DNA from 4 places in the Candidatus Thiodiazotropha sp. AKIB8 genome. Region 3 is predicted to be linked to each of the others. Evidence: predicted binding sites of a transcription regulator. Region 3 holds the regulator's gene; each other region holds the start of a gene.
What was found. Region 3 encodes FNR, which switches genes on or off when oxygen is low (the NO sensors DNR and NnrR bind a similar motif). Its sites were predicted from a motif close to TTGATNTANATCAA; they were not measured.
Positions count from the first base shown of each region.

Region 1: the regulator FNR is predicted to act here: its motif matches at 3,134-3,147, upstream of AC4IFB_RS03470 (cytochrome C).
Region 2: the regulator FNR is predicted to act here: its motif matches at 3,234-3,247, upstream of AC4IFB_RS18205 (ribonucleoside triphosphate reductase).
Region 4: the regulator FNR is predicted to act here: its motif matches at 2,438-2,451, upstream of AC4IFB_RS12300 (hydrogenase expression/formation C-terminal domain-containing protein).

Region 1 covers NZ_JBSYOO010000018.1:25,117-30,418, forward strand. The annotation lists gene AC4IFB_RS03460 (DUF4382 domain-containing protein) at 1-787, opposite strand, end outside; gene AC4IFB_RS03465 (putative metal-binding motif-containing protein) at 1,112-2,083, opposite strand; gene AC4IFB_RS03470 (cytochrome C) at 3,354-5,302, shown strand, end outside.
Region 2 covers NZ_JBSYOO010000050.1:131,687-136,988, reverse strand. The annotation lists gene AC4IFB_RS18235 (dihydroorotate dehydrogenase-like protein) at 1-61, shown strand, start outside; gene zapD (cell division protein ZapD) at 184-951, shown strand; gene AC4IFB_RS18225 (DNA gyrase inhibitor YacG) at 951-1,142, shown strand; gene AC4IFB_RS18220 (hypothetical protein) at 1,139-1,810, opposite strand; gene AC4IFB_RS18215 (thioredoxin family protein) at 2,080-2,457, shown strand; gene AC4IFB_RS18210 (MBL fold metallo-hydrolase) at 2,457-3,095, shown strand; gene AC4IFB_RS18205 (ribonucleoside triphosphate reductase) at 3,342-5,302, shown strand, end outside.
Region 3 covers NZ_JBSYOO010000051.1:35,542-40,843, reverse strand. The annotation lists gene kdsA (3-deoxy-8-phosphooctulonate synthase) at 1-234, opposite strand, end outside; gene pyrG (CTP synthase) at 231-1,862, opposite strand; gene AC4IFB_RS18465 (sulfur globule family protein) at 2,392-2,748, shown strand; gene fnr (fumarate/nitrate reduction transcriptional regulator Fnr) at 3,131-3,889, shown strand; gene dnaQ (DNA polymerase III subunit epsilon) at 3,893-4,594, opposite strand; gene rnhA (ribonuclease HI) at 4,594-5,034, opposite strand; gene AC4IFB_RS18445 (class I SAM-dependent methyltransferase) at 5,094-5,302, opposite strand, start outside.
Region 4 covers NZ_JBSYOO010000039.1:80,468-85,769, forward strand. The annotation lists gene AC4IFB_RS12285 ((Fe-S)-binding protein) at 1-167, opposite strand, end outside; gene AC4IFB_RS12290 (hypothetical protein) at 164-826, opposite strand; gene AC4IFB_RS12295 (hydrogenase small subunit) at 823-1,929, opposite strand; gene AC4IFB_RS12300 (hydrogenase expression/formation C-terminal domain-containing protein) at 1,950-2,378, opposite strand; gene AC4IFB_RS12305 (HyaD/HybD family hydrogenase maturation endopeptidase) at 2,637-3,116, opposite strand; gene AC4IFB_RS12310 (HypC/HybG/HupF family hydrogenase formation chaperone) at 3,190-3,432, shown strand; gene AC4IFB_RS12315 (hydrogenase maturation nickel metallochaperone HypA/HybF) at 3,425-3,778, shown strand; gene hypB (hydrogenase nickel incorporation protein HypB) at 3,792-4,580, shown strand; gene hypD (hydrogenase formation protein HypD) at 4,505-5,302, shown strand, end outside.

The DNA of each region.
Region 1 (5,302 bases), on a different contig from region 3:
CTCCTTGGTAATTTATGTTGTCAAAATATGCACTATCGTCACCCAACTCCACAGTGACGCATTCCATACTGTCAGATTGTTGAACGGGTAGAGCACCACACAGCAATAATGCGTTCTCCTCAGGCATGACTTCACTGATTTCACCTTGCAGGCGAACCAGCTTACTTTCAAAGCCGGCTTCCAACACATCAACAAAAACCACAGGCCTGAAGTTGTAACCCCGACCATTTTCAACGATGTGTATAGAGCTTCTGGCATCCAGATCAACCTGGACAGTAATAACATTGCCCTCATCGACACTGAAACAGTCTCTCGCAAGCAGATCAAGCTTGCCAGTGCCCGGCAAATTTGGATGGAAGGTCTCATTATCTGTGATGTCGTCTGGCGTATCATCAGCCAGCACCAGTTCCAGGTCACTTAAAATCAGGCGGATCTTACAGTAACGACCTACAGGAACATCGTCACGAAATGTGAAAGGAATCGATTCGTTTCTCAATCTGAGCAGATCAACTGTCTGTGCCTCATCTGAGTAGAGCACAACTGGATCAGCTTCTTCAGAACCCAATAATTCAATCCGCTCAATGACTGCATTGATTGATACAAATATTGAGGGGTCAGCTGGTTTATCAGTCAATAATACGCCGACTGTACCTGTACGCTCCGCACTACCGGTCGTTGTATCATTTGTTGAGGTACTATCGGAACTACCACCGCCGCCACATGAGATTAAGATAGCTACCAGTAGAACAGCAATGAATTTAGAGCTGATTTGGGTATAGAGACGCATCGTTCATATCACCTTATTTGTGCACTTTGGGAATATATTACCATTAAACAGATAATTTTCTGAGCAGCGACTCGCATTTTTTGAGAAATGTTTTTTATCCCGCCAGTGATTTATCACATTGAAATATAAAGATAATTTACAAACCATCAAGCTCAAACAGAAAATCCAATACTTGGTTAAAAGAGCATCAGCTATACTCTATAGTGACCTGTAAAGGTCACAATTTACTGAACAAAATAAACAAACAGTGTAGTCCAGTCATAAAAAAGGGGGCCGAAGCCCCCGATTTTTCCCGCTTAGGGTGAAACCAAGCAGAACTACTCCTTAGTCATCATGACGGTCTCTGCGTGGACGCCAAGAGTTCCATCTATTCCGATCATCATCACTGGAATATTCATCATCTTTAGACTCGTCATCGTCAGACTCATCTTCATCTTTTGACTCGTCATCCTCAGATTCATCATCGTCTTTAGACTCGTCATTATCTGAATTTCTATCTTCACGATTTTCGCAATTACGGTCATGATCATGCTTGTGTCTTGGATGTTCTCTCCACCATGGTTTGTCATCCTCGTCACTCTCATCATCATTCTCGCTCTGACATACACCATCAGCACTGTCTACCAGGGCGTTACAGTTATTATCCACGCCATCATCGCAGACCTCTAAGGCACCAGGATTGACATCGAAATTGTTATCATCACAATCCACTGCACCACAGCTACCACCTTCAATGCTGTAACCATCGCCATCAACATCAGTACAGTCAACAGGACAATCAACTGCATTCACATCTGCAGTATCTGTAAGTCCGTTACAGTTGTTATCAACATTATCGCTACAGATTTCTGTCGCGCCTGGATTAATTGCAGGATCGCTGTCATTACAGTCAATCGCACCACAAGAGCCACCATCAATTGAGTAGCCATCACCATCCATGTCAGTACATTCAACAGGACAATCTACCGCATTTGGATCTGCTGCATCGGTCAGGCCGTTTCCATCATTATCAACACCATCGGTGCAAATTTCAGTTGCGCCAGGATAGGCAGAGGCATCGCCGTCATTAAAGTCAGCTGCGGTACCACAACTTTCACCTTCAGCATAAAAGCCATCCTCATCTGAATCAGTACAAGTTGGTGTAACAGGTGGCGGGCAGAAAAACTCATAGTCACCTGCTGAATAGGCCGACTTCGCATCATTATCAGAATGGCATGCTTTACAGCTGTCATCCTGATATGACTGCAGTAGATCGTAGCCATTGCTGTTGCAGTATTCGACAATAGTATCTGTCATGGAAGAAAAAGCACTTGCCTGTTGAGCTCCAGCAAGAAGGGATGTGCTCAAAACGAGCAACTTAAATCTATGTTTGTTACGAATCATATATCAATCTCTCATTCCGTTAATTTTTTTAATGGCGCATCCAGAACTGAAATGGATCACCAATCCTTTTCGCTTAAATGAGGTCAATAAAGCAGATCGTGATCACAAGAAATCACGTCTTAAAAAACGCTTTATTAAGGCCAGCCAAGCGGAATAGATAGTGTCGCTAAGATAGGAATGCATCTGTGATATCACTCACACAACCCTTGGGAGAATAATCCCAGTCATCAATAATTCCAAACAACTTCACACAATCAATCGGTTTTGTTAATTAGTCCACTAAGCGGAAATTAAATATCGATCAAATATTTTTTTTGTAGATAGTGTCAAATACTCACAGAAAGACATTTGAATCTTTCTTTGCATTTAAACGATGATATAGAGTTGATTTTTTTATAGACAGTTGCGACCTTTTTTTAATGAATATCAGCTCATCAATGACCTGTTATTTTACTTTGGTCTTTATCATGCTCTCTAACACCTAATTGATCTGCAAAAATTTAGATTCTTCTCAGATCTTTTTTCACTCTCACCCAGGATGCAGATGCATGAATCCTCTTCGGGTAAAAAATCTTCTACCTGGATTATCTCAGTTTCCCCTGTTAACTCTCCTTTTCCTCCAGAAGCAGGCGTAAATGGAGCAGCACAGCATTTACTGATCAGATACCCGGATATCCAGGATATGCTGAGGGCATCTGTTATCAGCGGGATAAACTAAGCAGGAGCAGGCAAGAGACCCCACGCCGAGCAACGCAAAGTCTTAAAGCTGGATACCAATCCAGGAGGATCAGGATGTTGAGAATTTGTCTGGCTATATGGCAAAAATGGTGGCCCTGTAGTAACTGAGCACCCAGTTGCAATCGTTGAAAGATAGATCAATTTTCAATAAATCATTGATATATCTCACATAATTACTTCATACCAATATAAGAATAATTTAAAATGTACTTTAAAAACAATGCATTGATATATATCAACCACATTGATATTCTACCCTACGGATTGAATGTTTATACCAATACTATGTTTTGGATATGTATTTTCTCATCGCGGGATATTTACCTGAGCAATATCAAAACCGGGCACTATTCCGTATTAGCATTACAGTCAAATGTACGCACCCGCAAGGAAGTATCAGCAGCGCGTTTTTAAAATAAAAATTACATCCAAGGGGAAGAACAACATGTGGAAAAATTTTACCAGGTACAGTGCCTGGCTGGTGCCCTTGTTCATTTTGATAAGTATTCAAACTGTTCAGGCCGCCCCCACACCCGCCTTAACCATACTGGGAGAAGAGATTCCGCACGGCTTCGATCCCGAAACTGGTAAACGCATTATCCCCAACGAACGCTGCCTGACTTGTCATGGCGACGAGAACGAAAAGTCTGATGTGCGTGATGATGGCAGCAAGGTCACTATCTTTGTACACAGCAAACAAATTGAAGAGAGTGTGCATGGTGAACTGCACTGTAATAGCTGTCACATCACCATCGAACGCGTGCCCCATCGTGAGGCACCCGCAGTTATTGTAGGCTGCGTCGACTGCCACAAAGATACCTGGGAAGAGTATAAAGACGACCCCGACGAAAAGCATAAGCGTCTGAAGATCGTCAACGAGCAGATCGACTACTACATGGATTCTATCCATGCTCAGCCAAACTCACTGGATCAATCTCGCACCAATGCCACATGTTACGACTGCCACGAGGCCCACAATGTTGGAGAACTCGGCAGCATACAACGTGCCGAGAAGCGCCTTAAAAACCCTGAAGTCTGCGGCAAATGTCATGAGGATCAGCTGGCTGATTACCGCAATTCTGTACATGGCGAGGCGGTACTGGAGAAAAGTGACAGCGACTCAGCGGTATGTTCCGATTGTCACACCACCCATGCCATAGACGCCCCTGAAACCGACAAGGCAAAACTGGCAATTACAAAGAATTGTGGTGAGTGTCATGAAGAGGCTCAGCGCACCTATTTCGATTCTTATCACGGCCAGGTTCATCGCCTCGGATATACCAATACAGCCAAATGTCATGACTGCCACGGCAGCCACAAGATCAAGGGCGAAGATGATCCGACTTCAGAGATTCATGCCAACAACCGACTGGAGAACTGCCGGGTCTGTCATGAGGACGCCAATGAGAACTTCCTGACCTTCTGGCCCCACGGCGACGCAGATGACAGAGCAAACTATCCGGGCCTCTGGTTCTTCAAACTCTTCATGCAGATTCTTATTTTCTCCGTGATGGCCTTCTTCTGGGTACATGTGGTGCTTTGGCTCTACCGCGAGGTAGCTGACCGTATGGCAGGCAAAGGCTTTATTGAAGATCTGGACAAGCCTGATATTGTCTACTTCCGCCGCTTCCCTGTCGTCTGGCGCTGGATACATGGCCTGTTCGCCATCTCCACCATGACTCTGATCCTGACCGGCACCACGCTGCTGTTTGCCCATACCGGTTGGGCCAAGGCGGTGGTGGTGTTCCTTGGCGGTACTGAAATGGAAGGCATCATCCACCGCACCGCCGCTGTGATCTGGTTGGGTATATTCCTCACTCATCTGACGATAGCCGTCACAAATATCATTCGCAAACGTAAAGACTTCGAATGGTTCGGCAGCACCTCCATGATCCCCAATATGAAGGATTGGCGGGATCTGAAGGGCATGTTCAGATGGTTCCTTGGAAAGGGTGAGCGCCCTGAGTTCTCCCATTGGACCTACTGGCAGAAGTTTGACTATTGGGCACCCTTCTGGGGCGCGGCTGTAATCGGTACTTCCGGTATCATGCTCTTCGCACCAGAGAAGACCGCTCTTATTTTGCCGGGCTGGATGTTCAATATCGCTACCCTGGTCCACGCTGAGGAGGCACTGCTGGCTGCCATATTCCTCAACTCAGTTCACTTCTTCAATGTGCACTTCAGGCCTGAGCGATTCCCGATGAGTACCACTATTTTCACCGGTGCGATCCCATTTGAGGAGTTCCGTCACGACCACCGTGAAGAGTACGAACGTCTCGCTGCCACTGGTGAGATAAACAATTACCTGGTCAGACGGCCTTCCCGTCGTGCTGAGCTGGCGGCCTCGTTTATCACCACTGTACTGATCATGGCAGGCCTTGGCTTGCTCACCCT
Region 2 (5,302 bases), on a different contig from region 3:
ACGGGTCAACTATGTACATATTCTGGACAGCTTCAGTTTTGGACCTGGCGTGCGAAGTTAGATGTAGACTATGGCAAAATGATAACAGACACCCACTCTCTTATGCTTCGCGTTAGCAGTCAGCGTCAACCCCTGACATAATAAGCAGCTATTTACTCTGCCAGATGGACCAACAGATCTCTTGTGACTGATCAGATTCACTACGAACATCCATTGAATGAAAGGATTCGCACCTTTCTTCGACTTGAACACCTGTTTCTACAGGTGGATCACTTTCGTCCGCTTGCCGACAGCTGGAGCAACCGGGCTGCGGTTAGTGGTCTGCTCAGTATCATGACTGTATTCGGACGTTCAGACTTGAAGACGGAGATTCTCAAGGAGCTGGAGCGTCATATCAGCAACCTGGAGAGGGTACGTCAGCAGCCGGAGGTTAACATGCAGACCCTGGGGCTGGTTCTGGATGATCTGGAACAGGCGATCCACCAGGTCTATCGAATGGACGGACAGATCGCCCGCAATCTGCGCAATAACGAATTCCTCACTGCCATCATGCAACGCAGTAGCATTCCTGGTGGTGGCTGCAACTTCGACCTCCCCCAGTACCATCGCTGGCTCAATCAGCCCCATGAAGTACGTCAGAACCAGATGAGCGAATGGATGCAGGAATTGCATCCGGTACGCGAAGCTGTGGTGCTGTTGCTCAACCTGGTTCGTGGCAGCAACCTGCCCAGTGAAGAGAGAGCGCTACAAGGTTTTTTCCAGAAAACCCTGGAACCTTCATCACCAGCACAGATGGTCAGAGTGGGTCTGCCGAGACAGACCGATGTCTTCACAGAGATCAGTGGCAATAAGCACCGTTTCAGCATTCGCTTTCTGGAGACTACCGATAGCGGCAAGCCTACTCAGTCCAAGCAGGATATCCCTTTTCAACTCACCACCTGCATCTTCTAATGAAAAGAAAAGCACCGACAACAGTGCCTTGCCCCAACTGTGGCAAAGAGGTCATCTGGGCAGACTCTTCAAAATGGAAGCCCTTTTGCAGCGATCGCTGCCGTCTGATCGACCTTGGGGAGTGGCTGGATGAGAGCCATCGCATCACAGAACCAGTCAACGGATATATCGAAAAAGAGCAATCCGACTAAGCTGAGCCTCGCAAACTTTTCGTTATCTTCTCGCAAACACGTCGAATCTCTTTAATCCACTCAGCTGCTTGCTGGTTGTTTTGGACTAACGGTTCTACCAGAGTCTTCAATTGACTGCAGTGCCAATGAGCCTGGTGCAGTTGCTGCTCCTTCTCCAATCGCTCTGCCTGCTTGATATGGTGGTGATAGAGAGATTCGGCGTGCCTGAAATCGAGTGCTGCAATCAACCGATCCCTATACTCATCGGTCATTGGCGTGAGTAACCGGCGCTCTTTGAGCAGCCAATCCACCTCTTTCAACAGACGCGAAAACTGTTCCAGACGCAGGGCATCCAGATGGGTATCCTGAGGCTGAGCCTTGACCTCTCCCACGGCCTGCTCTGCGGCCTGAATCATCTGATTGATACCCTCGTACTTGTGATGCATCTGCTTCAGCGCCTGCAGACGAACCAAAATATCCTGACGCAGCAAGGTTTCAACCTCCACAGGCACAGGCAGCCCTGGAATACGTTGAATCAAGGCCTCGATCTCAGTTACCCGGTTAAGGATACGCTGAACCTTCTGGTTACGCTCTTCCACGAAGTCGTTATAGCGCTGGATAATACTTGCCAGCACCAGGGTGAGGACTAATAATCCCCCAACCACAATAAATAGTGTTGTCTGCTCCATAGGATCTATCGCTATGTCTCTGTTCTGGTTATTAACCCGGCGATTAAGTATGTTGTCTTCAGGGTTAATAGTAATAATATGCTCGCCCCATAATAGGCTATATGGGGCATGCCAATCAGTTAAATTTTATAAAACCTGCCTTAGAATTAAACTGTAGGTTTTTACCGAAGCCTGAACATAGAACCAGGGCCTGGTAACACTAATCGAATCGGCCCCAAAAATGGGTTATAGGATAGCCTAATATTGAAAACAGTCCTGGAGGGATTCTGATGTCCTGGGTGATGATCATATTACTGCTGATAGCCAGTTATCTTATTCTGGTCCCCCTGCTCACCTACCTCTCGGCAAAGCGCCAGATCGGTCAAAAAGTAGCGACTGATGGCCAGCAAGCAAAGGATCAGTTGATCTACTTCTATAGTGATAACTGCCCTCCCTGCAAAACAATGACGCCTGTGATCGACGAACTGTCAGAGCGTCATGACAATATCAGCAAGATTGATGTTAAGCGTGATCCAGAAGCGGCGAGAGCGTATAAAGTACGTGCTACACCAACATTAATTCTGGTAAAAGATGGCTTCATCGACGATATTCTCCTGGGCGCCAAAAACGCATCTCAACTTGAAACACTTCTGAGCAAAATCAGCTAATGCACTATAAAGTAATCCCCGTAACCCCTTTCCAACAAAACTGCACAATATTCTGGTGCGAAAACACGCGATCTGCTGCGATCATCGATCCAGGCGGGGATAGTGAGCTGATCATTGAGCAACTTAACGATCTCGAGCTGAAACCTGAAATGATCCTGCTCACCCATGGACACCTTGACCATGCCGGTGGCGCAGTGGAGCTGGCTGAAAGACTAGAGGTACCAATCATCGGCCCCAATCAGGAAGATGCCTTCTGGCTCGAAAATATGCAGCAACAAGCCAGTATGTTCGGCTTTGGGGATGCCAGGAATTGTACCCCGGACAAATGGCTGGAACAGGGCGATGAGGTAACAATCGGTGATGAGAGACTGGAGGTGATCCACTGCCCAGGCCATACACCCGGCCATGTCATCTTTTTTCACCGCGACAGCCGGCTGGCTCAGGTGGGTGACGTACTATTCAAGGGCTCTATAGGCAGAACAGATTTTCCGCGGGGCGACCACAACACCCTACTGCGCTCTATAAAAGAGCGGTTGTGGCCTCTGGGGGATGATGTGCGATTCATACCAGGCCATGGACCAGATTCCACATTTGGCGAAGAGCGCCAGACCAACCCCTTCGTCGCCGACGGATTATAGCAAGTTGAGTGAAACCCTGCCGTTCCATCCAACTCCACTTTAGCCACCCATCTGCTCGAGACAAACAGACTGACTGGTGCGGCAAGGCCGCACCCATTCTCTTCGAATAGATTATTCGCAGCTCAATTTCTCCGACAGTTGATCCAAGTCAACACTTACCCTTGAAAACACAACATATAGTGCTTCAATTAATTGTTACTAACAATATGTTGAGTGAAATCAATAACAATGGGAGGAGAACCCAAGATGTCAGCCACCCTGTCTCGACAGCCACTCTCTACGCCCACCAGGATTTTCAAACGTGATGGCAGTAAGGCTGATTTCGATCCGCTCAAGATCCACAACGCCATCCTCATGGCCGGTGAGGCCAGTGGGGAGTTCGACAATGACGAGGCAGAGCTGCTTACCGCCCATGTAATCAAAGTGCTCACCCACACCGGGTATCGGGAGAGAACCCCCAGTATTGAACGCATCCAGGATGTGGTTGAACAGGTGTTGATCAGCGCCAACCATCTGCAAACCGCCCGAGCTTATATTGTCTATCGGGAGCAGCACAAAAAGCTGCGCCAGGATCGCCGCACGCTACTGGATGTCGCGGACTCGGTAAATGAGTATCTACAGCGATCGGACTGGCGAGTCTCAGCCAATGCCAACCAAGGCTACTCATTGGGCGGACTGATATTAAATGCCTCCGGTAAGATGATTGCCAACTATTGGCTCAACCATGTCTACCCACCGGAGATTGGTGAAGCCCATCGAGAAGGGGCACTGCATATCCATGATCTGGATATGCTGGCTGGGTATTGTGCAGGATGGTCCCTGCGCACCTTATTGCATGAGGGACTGAATGGTGTACCAGGAAAGGTTGAGTCCTCCCCCCCAAAACATATCTCCAGCGCCATAGGCCAGATTGTTAACTTTCTCGGCACCTTACAAAATGAGTGGGCCGGTGCTCAGGCATTCAGTTCATTTGATACCTATATGGCCCCTTTTGTAAGAAAGGATCAACTCGACTACAGCCAGGTAAAACAGGCAATTCAGGAACTGATATATAACCTCAATGTACCCTCTCGCTGGGGCACCCAAACACCCTTCACCAACCTCACCTTTGACTGGGTCTGCCCGGAGGATCTGCGTCAGCAGGTTCCACTGATCGGTGGCATCGAAATGCCCTTCTGTTATGGCGAACTGCAGGCTGAAATGGATCTCATCAATCGCGCCTATATCGAAGTAATGACAACAGGGGACGCCAAAGGCAGAGTATTCACTTTTCCGATTCCAACCTACAACATCACACCGGACTTTCCCTGGGAGAGTGAAAACGCCACAAGACTGTTTAAGATGACCGCGAAATATGGACTACCCTATTTCCAGAATTTTCTTAATTCGGAACTTAGCCCGAATATGGTCAGATCGATGTGCTGCCGCCTGCAACTCGACCTGCGCGAACTATTAAAACGGGGCAACGGTCTATTTGGTTCAGCTGAGCAAACCGGCTCTCTTGGTGTGGTGACACTTAACTGCGCCCGCCTGGGATTTCAATTTACAGAGAACGAAACAGCCTTACTGAAACGCACTGACGAACTACTTAGACTGGCTCGCAATAGCCTGGAAATAAAAAGAAAGGTTATTCAGCGTCATATGGATGCGGGCCTGTTTCCCTACACAAAAAGATACCTGGGTACGCTACGCAACCACTTCTCGACCATAGGGATCAATGGAGTGAATGAGATGATCCGCAATTTCAGCCGAGACAGATTCGACATCACTGACGCTGACGGCAAAGCCCTGGCGGAGCGTTTTCTCGAGCGGATTCGTCAACAAATGGTGGCCTTTCAGGAAGAGACTGGGCATCTTTATAATCTGGAAGCGACTCCGGCTGAAGGTGCAACCTACCGATTTGCCCGGCTCGATCAGAAAAAATTTCCCGACATTCTGCAAGCCGGAACTCAGAACAAACCTTACTACACCAACTCATCGCAATTGCCGGTAGGATATACCGACGACCCATTTGCTGCTCTGCAACATCAGGAATCACTGCAGCGTAAATACACCGGCGGCACGGTGCTGCATCTATTCATGAACGAACAGATCAGCAGTACTGAGGCCTGTAAAAAACTGGTGAGGCGGTCATTGGCTAATTTTCGCATCCCCTATCTGACCATCACCCCGACCTTCTCCATCTGTCCGGTGCATGGCTATCTCAG
Region 3 (5,302 bases):
CTTCTCAAGTATCTGCAGACCCTGCTCCATACCGGGACCACGATAACTCTCAGATGAGGAACGATTGGCTTTATCAAAAGATGATTTGTAGATAAAGGGTATTCCAAGATCGTTGCAAAGGCTTTTCAACGTCCCTGCTGTCTCCATCGCGAGTTGTTCACTCTCGATTACACAGGGGCCAGCAATCAGAAAAATGGGCCGATCCAGTCCAACTTCGAAATCACACAGCTTCACGCCTGGCTATCCCTATGTTTTCTGGCTGCTTCAATAAACCCAGAAAAGAGCGGGTGTCCATGACGAGGTGTGGAGGTAAATTCCGGATGAAATTGACAAGCCACAAACCAGGGATGTTCAGGTATCTCAACGATTTCGACCAAACGGCCATCAACCGAACGGCCAGAGACCTTCATGCCGGCAGTGACAATATCATCCAGGTAGCTGTTATTGAATTCGTAGCGGTGGCGGTGGCGTTCGACAATGACCTCTTTGTCATAGAGTTGATGGGTGAGGCTACCAGGTTGCAGCCTGCACTCTTGTCCGCCGAGACGCATGGTGCCCCCCATATCGGAGTTTTCACTCCGGGTTTCAAGCTTACCATCCGCATTCAGCCACTCCACGATTAATCCGATTACAGGGTTAGGCGTAGAGCGATCAAATTCAGTGCTGTGAGCATCTGCCAAACCGGCCACATGGCGAGCAAACTCAATCACTGCCACCTGCATACCCAAACAGATACCCAGATAGGGGATCGAGTTCTCCCGCGCATAGCTTACTGCAGCAATTTTGCCCTCTACGCCGCGATTGCCAAATCCCCCCGGCACCAGGATAGCATCCATACCCTTCAGGCTATCGATGCCACTCTTCTCTATCTGCTCAGAATCGACATAGTGAATAACCACCCGATTCCCGGTATGCACGCCAGCATGAACCAGCGCCTCAGAGAGGGACTTATATGCTTCGGTGAGATGCACGTACTTACCCACCATCGCGACTTTCACTTCTCCTTCCAGATTGTCCAGCCCTTCAAGAAATGCTTCCCATTCAGAGAGATCCGCAGGTGGCAAATTCAGACCAAAGCGCTGATTCACCAACTCATCCATATTCTGAGCATGCAGCAGCACAGGAATCCGATAGATCGAGTCAGCATCGACAGCTGAGATAACGGCCTGTTCAGGGACATTGGTAAAAAGTGCGATCTTTCTACGCTCCGCTTCCGGCAGAGGCTGCTCAGAGCGACATACCAGGATATCCGGTTGAATACCGATAGAGCGCAACTCCTTCACCGAATGTTGAGTCGGTTTGGTTTTGATCTCTCCAGATGCTTTGATATAGGGCACCAGGGTAAGATGCATAAACATCGCCCGTTGTGGCCCCATCTCCACGCCCATTTGCCGGATCGCCTCCAGAAATGGCAGGGATTCAATATCGCCTACGGTACCGCCTATCTCTACCAGACAGATATCCTTGTCAGCCGCACCAAGCTGGATACTGTCCTTGATTTGATTGGTGATATGGGGAATTACTTGAACCGTACCCCCCAGATACTCCCCTTTTCGCTCCTTGCGAATCACATTTTCGTAGATCTGACCTGTGGTGAAGTTGTTATTACACCCCATGGTACTGTCGATAAATCGTTCGTAATGGCCGAGATCCAGATCTGTTTCAGATCCATCTTCGGTTACAAACACCTCGCCATGCTGAAAAGGACTCATGGTGCCGGGATCCACGTTGATATAGGGATCCAGCTTGATCATTGTGACATCCAGTCCGCGGGCCTCCAGCAGTGCAGCCAGAGAAGCTGAAGCGATACCTTTGCCAAGGGAGGAGACAACACCGCCCGTAATAAAAATAAAACTGGTCATGTAATTCTGCTTACCAGGTTAGAGTGCAGGAAAATGGGATATAGGACGGGTGTAAACAGTAACAGATTGCCCCTCTTCACTCAATCTCGAAGGGCTAACCAACCTGGTTTCAATTTAGGTATTATTCAGAACTGCAACAAACTACTGATTCAAGGCATGTCCTCGATAAAAATATCTGCACTCTATATAAGGAAGTAACTCGGAACTCCCCAGAGATTTCCATCAGATCGCCCCTGAGAGCTGCTTGCTCAGGATCCAAATAGATCGAATCAAATAGACAAGATTGCCATGAAATCGTCTCCATACGGGGCTCAATAATTCGATTGATTATAACTGACCAGGGTCTATAATCGATTGGCGTGTTACGCAAATAACAACTACTGAGGCAAGTAGAACTTTACCCTACAGTCTGCCCCGTAACATGACAGACTTGGCGTGAAGTCCTTAACCATTGCATGATGGAGGCTGTAAGGCCGCTTTTCTACATCACCGATGTAGTATGAAAACAATCATTTGAGAGGAAGAAAGCATGACTAAATTTGCTAAAGTTCTGAGCATCGCGGCACTCGTAGCTGTGTCTACCAGTGCATCTGCCTGGTGGGGCAACGGCCCATGGGGCGGCAACCGTGGTTATAACAACGACGGCTACGGTGACGGCTATGGTGATGGCTCTGGTGATTTCAGCTTTGGCATGAGCGGCAACGCCCGTGGTTCTGGCTATGGTCGTGGTAATAACTACTACCGTGGCTACAACGGTTACGGTCCTTATGGCTACGGCGGCGCTCCTTATGGCTATGGCGCTCCTTATGGCGCACCATATGGTGGTGCTCCTTATGGCTATCCTGCACCTCCTGCAGCTGCACCCGCTCCTGCTCCGGCTCAATAATCAGGCCGATCAATAGCAGAAAAGCCGGCCTTCAGGCCGGTTTTTTTATTCGGCGACAGACTAAAAATCAATGATCCAAAGTAATAAAAACAGTAAAACTACTTGATCCACATCAAGAATTTCTGGAAAAATAGCTCGAATTGCCAGCCCACCAACAATTAAACATGGACGAAATAGGGTAGATTGGGAGACATTAAGCTGTATCAGCCTGGCATATGCGCCTGGTAAAGCAGCTTTTAATGTTTTTATTTGGCAAAACCGCCTCTGAGCAAAGCTAAATTCAGGGTGAGAGAGGACAATTCAAGGGTAAGAAATGCCTTAAACACTAACTGGGTGCACAATACATTGCCTATATAGCACCTGCCCATGCTGGAGCGATTACTTGACTAGTAGAAAAGTCGTATCATTTGAAAACATCAAGGTCGCCTGTAAAAACTGCAGCCTTGCCACCCTATGTCTCCCCATGGGGCTGACTCCGGACGATGTCGAACGCCTCGATGGCATCATCAAGCGAGGCCGCCCCTACCATCGAGGAGATCATCTCTACCGTGGGGCTGACAAGTTTCATAGCTTGCGGGTCATAACCAGCGGCTCGGTCAAGACCTACAGCCCTAATGAGGATGGAGGGGAACAGGTATTGGGATTTCATCTTCCCGGCGAACTTATCGGCCTCGATGCAATCCAGGACGATAGCCACACCTGCTCAGCCATCGCACTTGAGACTACAGCGGTATGCGAAATCCCCTTTTCCCAGCTGGAATCTCTGAGCTGCATAATGCCCAGTCTGCAGCACCAAATGTATCGTCTGCTCAGCCGGGAGATAGGTCAGGAGACGGAAATGTTGACGCTACTGGGTAAAAAGAGTGCCGAGGAGCGCTTAGCAACCTTCCTACTCAGCTTCTCAGAACGATTCAAACAACGGGGTTTTTCTGCCAGCGACTTCTTTCTCAGTATGTCACGCCATGAAATCGGTAACTACCTCGGTTTAGCAGTCGAGACCGTGAGTAGACTCTTTACCAGGTTTCAGGATGAAAACCTGCTTAGAGTAGAGCGGAAACATGTACAGTTACTCGACATACCGAGGTTGTATGACATCGTGCAAGGCTGCGATAGCGCCAAGTCCACACAATCCAGGGGTTAAATCCTAACTGCTGAGCCAAACGCACCTTTCGCCCATCTCCTCAAGTTGACGCTCATGGGCTTCAATCTCTTCAGCGCCGGCAACAACCACTTTGAGAGGGGGACGGCCGGCTGACAGTCGGCGGATATTATCAACCGATTGCTCATCACCACCCTGCTGCCCAAGATCGTCATCCAACACCAGCGCCGTCTGTCCACCGGTCATCATCAAATAGACATCGGCGAGTATTTCAGCATCCAGTAACGCCCCATGCAGCTCACGATGGGAGTTATCGATATCATAGCGTCTGCATAATGCATCAAGGCTGTTTCTCTGCCCTGGATGCATCTTCTTTGCCATGATCAGCGTATCGGTAACAGCACACAGTGCATCGATGCGCTGCGGGTTTTCCATCAACCTCAATTCATGATCAAGGAATCCGACATCGAATGGTGCATTGTGGATAATCAATTCAGCACCACGCACATATTCGATGAAGTCAGTCACCACATCACAGAATTTCGGCTTGTCGGCGAGAAACTCATTGGTGATACCATGCACCTCAATGGCCCCCGCATCGATCTCTCGATCTGGTTGCAGAAACTGATGGAAGTTATTACCTGTCAATCTTCGGTCAACCAGCTCAACACAGCCGATCTCTATAATTCTATGTCCCTGCTCTGGCTCCAGACCGGTGGTTTCTGTGTCGAGTACAATCTGGCGCATCATGACAACATCTCCTGAATACCCAGATTAGCCAGTTCATCTGCCAATTCATTCCCTGGATGACCAGCATGTCCTTTTACCCATTGCCAATCCACATCATGTTTACTTACTTCACTATCCAATTCCCGCCACAAATCAACATTTTTTACCGCCTTGCGTGCAGAGGTCTTCCAACCATTTCTCTTCCAGCCGTGGATCCACTGGGTAATGCCGTTTTTTACATATTGTGAATCGGTAGTCACTTGCACCTGACTGGGCCTTGTCAGCTCCTGTAACCCCCGAATTACCGCAAGCAGCTCCATCCGGTTATTGGTAGTGCCAGGCTCACCGCCATACAGTCTCTTTTCATGGCCTGCATAGCGCAGTACAACCCCCCAACCACCAGGCCCAGGATTCCCTTTACAGGCGCCATCACTAAAAAGTTCTACTATTTGAGTCATTTATACTTCTTAAAAATCCGTTAAGAGATAGGGTTTCTTATGCTTAACAGGCCTGATCACTAAGTCCCATTCCTGATTGTTGGTTCTGCTGCAGTGGGTAAAACACGTTTTTTTACCGACCATTTCGGGCGAATGTGTGTAAGAGTAACCACGCGCTTTACGGCCAATATGATATACACCCCACCAAAATTCGGATAGAGATTCTCCCCGAGCTGCTCCAGAAATTGGAGTCTCTGACTAATACCGGGTCTTTGGATCGGTGGCCTGT
Region 4 (5,302 bases), on a different contig from region 3:
TCCAATTTATGGATAGGAGTATATTTTGGATCACCAGTCTCGGTATAGAAGAGACAGGCTTCAGCGCACATTCCACAATTAACACAACTGGAAAAAAACGACGCCACAGGGGCATTAATCTGTTCACGAAAGGCATTCATGCCTCTTTCAAGTGTTGCCTCGCTCATGACTGAACTCCTCTGCGCCCTGCCATAGCGCCGTTATACCAACGGGCAATAATAAAGGTGAAGGCATGCATCAGCTTGGTAAAGGGAAAGAGCACCATCAATATTTCAATACTCAGAATGTGTAGCCCCAAAACCAGCGGATAGGGATCGATCATACGATGGTAGGCCAGATATCCGCTAAGCATTGGAAGAAAGGTAACCAACCAGGTCAGATAATCTTCCGGGCCACTGAGAAAACGCTTCACCGGATGGGTCAGACGACTGAACAACATTGCCACCAGGGTAACGATAGTGACTGCAGCAACAGCATCGACAAGATTACTGGCTATACCTGGCCAACGAATACCAAAAATAGATTCAATGAATTCGATATGGGGCACAAACAAAAACAGAGTAACTAGAAAGCCAATGTGCCAGATATATCCACCAACAACAGTGAATGGGGAACGATTGAATGTACCAGATTCTGGTGCAGTACGAGTCACCAGGGTCAGTAACCCTGCCCCAAGCTCAGCACCTCTGGGTTCAGAATAATCCGGCTTACGACCCAATATCAATACTTCAAGCAGCCGGATTAAAACGCCAACAATAAATATCACCAGAGCTATATCAAACCCTGGCCCTCTAACCCATAAAAGAAAATCAATTGGTGTGCTCATGATTTCTTATCCAAATCGTCGATGGTAACGGTTTCGTGGTTTGCAGCCGCCTTGGACTGAGTGCTTCGATTTATCGCACCGGCAGCTGCCCCCAACGCAACACCTGCACCTACTACATAGCCTGCATTGCGGGAGATATCGCTATCGGGAATGGAGAGTGCATTATAAAATCCACCTGCATCCCAAAAGTCTGGTTCGGAACATCCCAAACATCCATGACCGGACTCTACCGGCCAACTGGTACCCTGATTCCACTTGGTGGTGGCACAGGCGTTATAGGTCATCGGACCTTTGCAACCCAATCTGAACAGACACCAGCCTTTGCGTGCACCTTCGTCATCAAAGGTTTCGGCAAACAATCCCTTGTCATAGAAGGGACGACGATAACATCGGTCATGAATACTTTGGCCATAGAAGACCATTGGGCGTCCTAACTCATCCAACTCTGGTAACGCACCAAAGGTCAGAAAGTGGGCCAGTACGCCGGTAATTACTGTCGGAATGGGTGGACAGCCAGAAACATTTACAACAGGTTTATCTTTAACAATCTCCCCAACTGATACAGCCCCGGTTGGATTGGGATCGGCATGGGGTAGACCACCAAAGGCAGCACAACTTCCAACAGCCACAACTGCTGCAGCCCCGGCAACAGTCTCTTCCAGCATCTGTAGATTACTGATACCGGCTATTGCGGAGTAACCTGGATTCCCTAGCGGAATAGAGCCGTCGACTACAACGATATATTTTCCTTCATTTTCATGCATTGCTGCTTCCCGGGCAGCTTCTGCGGCATCACCTGATGCAACCTGCAGGGTATGGTGATAGTCGAGTGAAATGTGGTCGAAAATGAGATTTTCAACGCTCGGGGAGTGGCTGCGGGTCAGCGATTCTGTGCAGCCTGTACACTCTTGAAAAGAGAGCCAGATAACCGATGGACGTCTGGCTTTTTCCAACGCTTGAGCAATCGCTGGAACCATTGATGGTGGCAATGCCATCAAGGAAGCAGTGGCAGCACAATACTTGAGAAACCCTCGTCGTGAGATGCCCTGTTCACGTAAGCTTTCACCAAGTGTCTTGGTCATTTTTTTTAAGTCATCAGCCATCACAACTCCTACCGCTTAGCTCAAAGTGCGGAATTATCGGTATTTAACTCTTTTTCAAGTTGGCCTATAGCATCAAGAATATCTTCCTGCTGAGAGAGTACGATTTGTGGAATTCGACCAATCTCAACCTGCAAAGCAACGCGCTCCCCTTCAGCATTACGATGATCTATTACCCAAACACCTGAAAAGGCTGTCTCCCAGATCTTGCTCTTACCCAGGGAATCCATGGTCAAACTTATTTCGCCTTCTCCCAGCTTGCTCAACAACAGCTCTTCATCCCCTGGCCCGAATGGTATGGCACGTAGATCTATACACCATGGCTCAGCGTCAGTGGTGAATCGTTGAAGCGCATGAAGAATTTCATGCAAAATGGGGATTGCATTTGAGTGGTTGTTTTGAGTGCCCTCAGAAGGCACTACTTTTACGGCGATGTCCTGGAGTCTTTGCATCAGGTAAGCTCTAAACTTTAGCTTATATACAAGAATATCACTGATTTCTGATAAAGGTGCTGATCTGGATCATCATTGCGTTGGAAGAGTGTTAATATTTTTTGCATATAGGTTCTCTTATTGTTTTTTAATCACATTATGTGGTGATGTTTTTATGAGAAGGATAAAAAGTAAAAAGTAACTAAAGTAGTAAGCTATTGCTGAGTAATTAAACGCTGAGCCAAAGCATTCCGACACCAGTTATTACCACGCTGGCACTCAGGTTTTAAAACCCCACCCCCCCAGTATAGACACTATTTCATCAATGCCCTTATCGATTGTCGGCTCAACAACCTCACTCAAAGTCTCTCCCCAATCAAGCTCTTTGGGTTCTATCCCCACCAGGCAACGGGGATCGGGTAAGGTTTCTGATAGACGGGCAATATCCAACAGATCGCCCAGGCTGACTTCATGAACACTGGATCGGTTACCCATTAGATATTTGTCCATCTGCTCATTGTGAAACACCTTCAAGCTACCCGGAGGCAAGTTCATACGTGCCGCATCCACTACAATCAGGCCTTCAGACTCTGCTATAGGCTCTGCCAGAGTGAAACTGAGGGTGCCACCATCCAGAAAGTTGACACCAGCTATTTCGCCAAACCTCTGTTGCATACGGTTTACCAGATGGACACCTATACCCTCATCACTTAAGAGGTTATTTCCAATTCCGAGGATCAATACAGATTGTAATGACATTTTTTTACCTTGAAGGAGCATATGACTCCCTGAGAGAATAAACTAATTGTTTTCTGAAAGTGCAGGTTACACTATGTGTCTCGGCATACCCATGCAGATAAAAGAAATTAATGGCTTTACCGCACGCTGCGAAGCCAAAGGTATAGAAAGGGATGTCAGTCTGTTCATGCTACAACATGAAGAACTGGCTGCGGATGACTTCGTAGTGGTGCATGTCGGTTACGCTATCCAAAAAGTCTCTCCCCAGGAGGCGCAATCTGCCTGGGAGATCTATGACGAAATGTTAGCCAAGATGGATCAACAATCGGATGCATGAGTTGGCAGTCTGTCAATCCATGCTGCGCCAGGTTGAAGAGATAGCATCCCGGGAAGAGGCCGTATCGGTTGAGCGCATCATCATCCAGATTGGACCACTCTCTGGCGTGGTGCCGGATCTACTGAAGCAGGCCTTCACCATTGCCCGTGCAGGGACTAAAGCTGCGAACGCAGAGCTGGTTACTGAAACACAAAAGATTCGAGTCCATTGCCTACAATGTGGATATGAGTCTGATGCCCCGCCCAATCGCCTGATCTGCTCCCAGTGCGGAGACTTTCGAACCCGACTCATCAGTGGCGATGAACTTTTGCTGTCCAGTGTTGAACTCATCAAGAGAGAATATTAGGAGTACCATCAAAATGTGTGACACCTGCGGATGTAATATCACTCACGGCAACCGGCATCTCATTGAAGAGGGAGGCAAGCATGCCCATACACACGGTGACCATGTCGCAATCGAGGTTTTAGAGAACCTGTTAAGTGAGAATGACCACCAGGCAGCGCACAACAGAGAACACTTCAATCAACATGGGGTTTTGACCATCAATCTTATGTCTTCCCCTGGCAGTGGTAAGACCCGCCTGTTGGAACGCACCATCGATATGCTCAAACAGCGCTACCGGATCGGTGTCATCGAGGGAGATCTCGAAACTGAAAATGATGCAGAACGTATCCGTCGAAAAGGCGTTCAGGCGGTACAGATCACTACCGGAACTGCCTGTCATCTCGATGCACATATGATTCATCAGGTGTTGCACCAGACCCAGCTTGAAGCGCTGGATATATTGTTTATCGAGAATGTTGGTAATCTTGTCTGCCCTGCCAGCTTTGACCTTGGGCAGCATCTCAATGTCACCTTGTTGTCGGTAACCGAAGGGGATGACAAGCCAGCCAAGTACCCGGTGATTTTCCGTGTTGCAGATCATGTGCTGATCACAAAGTCTGACCTGCTACCTCTACTGGACGACTTTAATCCAGACAGGGCAACTCAGGCACTGCAACAACTCGCCTACAGCAACCCAATCACCCTAGTCTCAGCAAAATCAGATCAGGGTCTCGACAGCTGGCTCAGTTGGCTGGAGGAAAAGATCAAATTGCAGCGGGCAACACCAGAACCGGAATCGCTTCAAACGGCACCTATCGGGTAGACAAAAGCACCATGTCCCTCTCAGCTAAAACCTGGTTGTCAGAGCTGCACAAACTCCCCCTCAAGGGACGATTCAGGATCATGAATGTATGTGGCGGTCATGAACGGTCGATCACACAGGCGGGACTGCGTGGCGCCCTACCCTCACAGATTGAGCTCATTCCAGGACCAGGCTGTCCGGTATGCGTCTGCCCCGAAGAGGATATCTATCAGGCGATACAACTGGCACTGAATGAAAAGGTCACTCTCCTTGCATTCGGAGATATGTTGCGGGTACCTGTGAATGTTCCCAAGCAGGAGCCACGATCATTGGATCAGGCTCATGCTGCTGGCGCTGATATCCGTCCAATTGCCTCTCCCATAGAAGCACTGAAGCTCGCCCTCTCTGATCCAGCTGGTGACTATGTATTCTTCGCCGCAGGATTCGAGACCACCACAGCGCCTGTTGCCTCTCTGCTGGTGCAGGGAATTCCTGAAAACCTCAGCATACTTTTATCAGGTCGCCTGACCTGGCCAGCCGTATCCATGCTACTCGATTCCGATACTCCAGGATTCGATGCATTGGTGGCACCTGGGCATGTCGCTACCGTCATGGGCCCTGAAGAGTGGACATTTGTCGTCGATAAACACCAACTCCCCGCAGCCATCGCCGGATTCACAAGTGAAAGCCTAATTGCCGCCACCTACTCAGTATGCCGCCAACATCTGGATGGAAAACGTTTC